DNA from 2 places in the Lysinibacillus sp. genome. Region 1 is predicted to be linked to the other one. Evidence: riboswitches for the same ligand, from Rfam matches in the RefSeq annotation. Region 1 holds a riboswitch; the other holds the start of a gene.
The links. Region 1 has a riboswitch for cyclic di-GMP ahead of RT445_RS20540 (amidase). Riboswitches for the same ligand answer to the same signal wherever they lie in the genome.
Positions count from the first base shown of each region.

Region 1 (3,198 bases):
AAAGTTTGGTGATGTTTTACACCAAATGAAATGGTTAAACTTTGGTGGTGGCCACCATATTACACGTGAAGATTATGATGTAGAGAAACTTGTTCACATCATTAATTATATTCAAGAAAAGTATAACCTGCTTGTTTACCTAGAGCCAGGTGAAGCAGTAGCGCTTAATACAGGCTATTTAGTCGCTACAGTACTTGATATTCAAAAAAATGGGATGGACCTTGCTATTTTAGATACGTCAGCAACATGTCATATGCCTGACGTACTTGAAATGCCATACCGCCCAATGATCATTGGTTCTGGTCAAGCGAATGAATTCGCACACACATATCGCTTAGGTGGACTTACATGTCTTGCTGGTGATGTGATTGGCGATTATTCGTTTGAAGAGCCATTAAAACCAGGTGATCGACTTGTCTTCACAGATATGGCCCATTATTCAATGGTGAAAAACCATATGTTTAACGGCGTCAACCTCCCTTCTATCGTTTCTTATAATGATGAAGAAGGTATTAAAGTCATTCGTGAATTTAAATTCGAGGACTACAGTGGTCGACTGTCCTAATACCAATAGAAAAGTCCTTCCAGTTTTACACTGGAAGGACTTTTTTTATGGCCGCATGGTCATCCAATTCTCCACATAATGAATGGCTACTCCATGAAAAGCATCGTTATTTGAAAAATGTTGGTGAACAAGTATAAGCTGTTCATTCATATAAGCTTCTCCATTATCATAAAAAGTAATATTTTGCCCTTCCTCTGAAGCGCCTGTTTCTACACCAATTACAATCGATTTATTCACCGTGGAAGCATAAGCAATTTCATGCTCAACAATAGAAATAATATCTTTTGCAGCATCGCGATAGGCCATGATCGTCACACTATCCACATGGTCAATGACCCAATCAGCTAATAACCCTTTTCCAAATTCGTTATGATACTGAACTTCATCAAACCAAAATGGCATATCTACTTCTAAAGTAAGTTGTAACTGATTTGCTTGCTCACTTGCTTTCATTATTAGTGTTTGATAGGATCCTATCGTTTGTGCTTGATGTGAGCTCCATCCACTATTTAAATAAGGTTCAACATCAAGATGAACCCCAGAAAATTGCTCAGATTCAGTTGAATTCTCATTATATGTATGTAACCAATTAAACAACTCGTCTTGGCTTCGACTACCCTCAGCTGAAACCCAGCTTGCAGCACCATCCAATGCATAAATGCGAATACCTTTGTCAGAAGCGTTGCTAATAAACTGCTTATAGTCATCGTTCGCTATGCCTTGATCGATTTGCAGATAAACCTTTTTAACATCGTTATGTTCTAAAAATAATAATATTTTTTCTTGGTCATCCATGATGAGGGATGTATCCCACAGCCACGTAGCCTTTTCCTGTGTAGCCATTGCATCAACCTTTCCACTTGATAAAGCTAATGAACTAATCATGATGACGATTAGTGCTGTCCACATTTTTAATTGTCTCTTCATACAAACTAACTCCATTCTACTCGCCACGGCTCCTAGAACAGAACCTGGCAACCTGACAATCATGCACTGAAAATATAGTGTTTAGACTCATGGCTTTGCGTCCTTCCCTTTCGGTGAAGTTTGCCTTTTTCAGTTTTTTCTTACTCATTATCATACGCGGTTAGCAACGGTTTGTCTGTAGGTATAATGCATAATTGTCACATGTATGATCAGGTAAAAACGATAAAATACAGGTTAAATTTACTAGTCAAATATAAAAAAACGTAGAGTACTTAAGCCTCTACGTTTTCCTTTTCATTTTCAAGCATTTTGTGTAAATAATCGATAATTTCCCGAATGCCCTCTAATGAATTAACCAGTATTTTTGGATCAACATATGTTATCATACGATTTTCTAGATTAGCTACAGCTGTAAAGTAGCGCGTTTTACTATAATTGACAAGACCCAATTGTTGCAGTATGGAATCATCAAAATCAAGAATTTCACGGGCCTCTGTAACAAGTAATCCATAATTGACAACGTCCGTATTCATCACAATAATACGAGCAGTTGCTGTATTGGAGGAGCGGTTGTATAGTATTCGTTCAAAATCGAGAACGGGTACAAGCTCACCTCGAATTCTTGTAAAGCCTAGAAGATAGTTCGGTAAATGAGGAATAGGTGTTACATGCTCTAATTTTTCAATTGATATCGCTTGCTCTACAGGTACCGCATATTCCTCTGTCCCACAAGCAAAAACGACTGCTTTGACACTTTCCATGCGTTCACATCCTTCTATTCGACTGTTATTTTTTTGCAGATTCCTTGACGATTTCAACGAGTAAATCTGCTAATTTTTCTAATTCTTCGACTGGTATTTTTTCATTTGTTGTATGAATATCCTCGTATCCGACAGATAAATTCACTGTAGGAATACCAAATCCTGCGATCACATTCGCATCCGATCCTCCACCAGAAATACCTAATGTTGGTGTACGGTCAATATTGCGAACAGCTTCCATAGCAACCTGCACAACTTTATCTGTTTCTGTTACACGGAATCCAGGATACATAAGCTTCACTTCCACTTCTGCACGTGCGCCTAATGAAGCTGAAACCTGTTCAAATGTTTCCTGCATATGCTTTGTTTGGGCATCTAATTTAGCTTGATCAATGGAACGTGCTTCAGCTAGAATCGTCACTTCATCACATACGATATTCGTTGCTTGGCCACCTTCGAAGCGTCCAATATTAGCTGTCGTTTCCTCATCTAAACGCCCAAGCTTCATTTGAGCAATACACTTAGATGCTACTGTAATAGCGGAAATACCTTTTTCAGGAGCAACCCCAGCATGTGCCGTTTTGCCAATAATCTTTGCAAAAATTTTCGCTTGGAATGGTGCGGCTGTTACGATCCCACCTACTTTGCCATCACTATCCACCGCAAAGCCATACTTTGCTTTAATGTTAGATGGATCTAACTCTTTAGCACCAGCAAGACCGCTCTCTTCACCAGCGGTAATAATGAATTCTATATCTCCGTGCTCTATATCTTGCTCTTTTAATCGCTTGACCATCTCAAAGAGTGCTGCTAGGCCTGCCTTATCATCAGCACCTAAAATTGTCGTACCATCGGATACGATATAACCATCTTCACGCAGGGATGGTTGAATGCCTTTCCCTGGAACAACTGTATCCATATGAGAAGTAAAATAGATTGGCTCTA
Region 1 covers NZ_DAMDAY010000135.1:5,842-9,039, forward strand. Annotated here, with positions in the region: gene nspC (carboxynorspermidine decarboxylase) at 1-565, shown strand, start outside; gene RT445_RS20540 (amidase) at 611-1,492, opposite strand; cyclic di-GMP riboswitch class I at 1,536-1,627, opposite strand; gene RT445_RS20545 (chemotaxis protein CheW) at 1,765-2,253, opposite strand; gene RT445_RS20550 (M20/M25/M40 family metallo-hydrolase) at 2,279-3,198, opposite strand, start outside.

Region 2 (3,198 bases), on a different contig from region 1:
TTGAACGTTTCTCAGCGATTTCTACAAGGCGTTTTGTAATTTCTCCTCCTACGGAACCATTTGCGCGAGAAGATGCTTCTGGCCCTAGCTGAACGCCAAACTCTTGTGCAATTTCGTATTTCATTTGATAGACAGCTTCATGTACACCAGGTACTAGAAGTTTATTTGAACTGCGGTTATTGTTAGCCATTTTTCTCACCTCCTTGAGTTTAGAATGGTTGCTAACGTATTTTTCATACATTTTAAAAGAAGGAAACGCACACGCTAATTGCTAACAACAACAACTTGTGGAAAGCTAGCAATAATCAGCAAACTCTCTGTTATAATAAAGCCTGGCTCATTTCTATAGTAGGAGTAAAAGGAGGACAATATAATGACGAATAATGATATTTTAATTCGCTTACGCTATGCACTAGATATAAAAAATGTTGATATGGTGGAAATTTTTAAATTAGGCGGACTCGACTATTCGAAAGAAGAAGTCTTAAATATGCTCATTAAGATTAATGATGAGGAAGAAGCGCCAGAAGAATACATCAAATGTAATAATAAAATGCTTGAAGCATTTTTAAATGGATTAATTACTTTTAAACGTGGACCACAAAAATCAAAAGATGGTCAGCCTGAAGGACCGCTACCTGTGACAGGCAAAGAAAGTCCAAATAATATGCTTTTAAAGAAAGTAAAAATTGCCTTAGCGTTAACAACAGAGGATATGCTCGAAATTTTATATGATGGTGGAATCAAAGTTACAAAAGGTGAATTAGGCGCTTTATTAAGAAATCCAAGCCATCGCAATTATAAAGAATGTGGCGATTCATTCGTTCGGAATTTTTTAAGAGGCTTAACATATAAGTATAGAGAATAAAGCATAAATGCCTTGTCAATAGAAATCAAAAAGTACCATTTTTTTCTTTAAATTTTGTTGACATTTTGTGACGAAATTGTGTACAATAAAATTATCACAAAATGTTCACAAAAAAGATGAAAAATGTTCACAAACAAAGGGGTGCTTGTATGATTTATTTTGACATCTTATTGGTAGCTATTGCATGTGTTACAATGCCTTTTATTGTTGCAGTAATGTTAGATATTTTTTATGCAGAACGAAAGAAAGTTCGTTTTTCATTACGACGTACTTCAGTTTGGTATATCACTATGTTTGCACTATCCTTTATACCATCTGTTTTACTTGTTACACAAAACGTATAATGTATTCAAACACTTAGGGGTAAGTGAAATGAAAAAGACAGCTACAACGTTAATAACGGTTGTAGCTGTTTTTATTTATGTAAAAGAAATGGTGAATGAAGGCTTCACATTGCTGTATTTTCAATCAATCAACCATTTGTTAACGAAGGGTAAAATAGTATAAAGTATGTATATTTTACCTGGATAGCATTGACTACTTTTACCTGCTGTGTTAATTTTGGGAGTGGAAATATAGGCAAATTTACTGAAAAGTAGAGACGCAAAGCTACAGGTCTAAGGCAATAATTGCTAGGATGGCTGGGTTGCAAAAGACTGCTAGTTATATCCATCAATTTCTAGTTTATGTTCTTTTATGCCTATTTCTTTTGAAATAGGTTATTTTTTTGCAAAAAAATCATTGTAAGGGGGAAAAAGATCATGAAGTTATTAAAAAATGCCTCATTAAAAAACAAACTTTTACTGACGGTTACAATTGTAGTGTTACTGCTCATCGCCATTATTACTTCGCAAAGTATTAGCGAATTAAATAATCGGATGACTGTCGACTTAGAGCAAGAGTTAAAAAGTGTTGGTTTATTGACAGCTATGAATTTAGATAGTGATGAAGTAAAAGATTTATTGTCTGAAAAAGGGGAAAAGAACGCTAAGTTTACAAAGATCCAAAAACAACTCGATATGATCCAGGAACAACAAGGTATTATGAGTTGGAGCTATATTTGGGACGTTCAAGATGAAGGTGGGGTCAACCCAATCGGTTATACAACCAATTTAAATGAGGTGTATGAAGCCGGAGAAATTTTTACTGATTTAGCGGATGAACATGTTGAAACAGCAAAGAAGGCTATTGAAAATAATAATACGGAAGTAACGGATATTTTTGAAGATCCTTTTGGCTCTTGGAGAACCGTTTTTAGTCCAATTAAAGATGATAACGGACAACTGATTGCATTATTAGGAATTGATTACTCCGCTGATTATATTAATACGATAATTAAAACAAGTGTTATTAAACAAATTGTTATTGCTATTATCGGAATATTAATTTTATTAGTTTTAGTTTACATAATTATAGACCGTCTTTTAAAACCACTTAAAAAAGTAGTAAATGTTGCAAATCAAGTTGCCAATGGCGAATTAATCGATGTGGATTTAGATACGTCAAAAGATGAAATTGGAAAATTATCTGAGTCCATTCGTACAATGGTTGCTAATTTACAACATATTATTTTAAACATAAGAAATACTTCAAATCATGTTTCTTCAGCAGCCAATCAATTAACGGTACATGCTGGGGAGACGTATAACAGCTCCACAAATATTGCACAAGATATGAAACTAATCACTCAGAATGCTGAAGCTTCTATGACCATGACAGAAGAAACAGCTGCTGCAATGGAAGAGACAGCTACAGGTATCCAGCAAATTGCTGACTCTGCTAACACGGCTGCGGAATCTTCTATTTCGGCTTCGCAAGCTTCTGAACGAGGTAATCAAGTTGTACAGCAAGTTATTGCACAAATGGAATTAATTAATGATTCTGTTGAACAAATAGGGACAACAATTAATGGTTTACATGTCAATACGAAAAAAATAAGTGAAATTGTAAGCTTGATTACTGCTATTGCCGATCAAACAAATCTGTTAGCATTGAATGCCGCTATTGAAGCAGCACGAGCAGGTGAGCATGGTAAAGGCTTTGCTGTTGTAGCCGATGAGGTGAGACGTTTAGCTGAACAATCTTCACAGTCAGCAACAGAAATTTATAATCTAATTAGTTCTATTCAATCTGATTCTAACGCTTCGATAACTGTAATGGAGAAAGGGAAAGCGGATGTTAAAGTGGGTATGGCATTCACGAATGAAGTAGGAGAAATCTTTAAAGAAATTCTTACTTCATCAGAAGAAGTAGCTAGCCAAATACGTGAAATTTCAGCTGCCTCACAACAAATCTCTGCCTCATCAGAGGAAGTAGCGGCATCTGTCAAT
Region 2 covers NZ_DAMDAY010000021.1:471-3,668, reverse strand. Annotated here, with positions in the region: gene RT445_RS06965 (alpha/beta-type small acid-soluble spore protein) at 1-190, opposite strand, end outside; gene RT445_RS06960 (YehS family protein) at 374-868, shown strand; gene RT445_RS06955 (hypothetical protein) at 1,018-1,212, shown strand; gene RT445_RS06950 (hypothetical protein) at 1,241-1,375, shown strand; cyclic di-GMP riboswitch class I at 1,437-1,522, shown strand; gene RT445_RS06945 (methyl-accepting chemotaxis protein) at 1,630-3,198, shown strand, end outside.
Region 2: another riboswitch for cyclic di-GMP. It lies ahead of RT445_RS06945 (methyl-accepting chemotaxis protein); the one in region 1 lies ahead of RT445_RS20540 (amidase).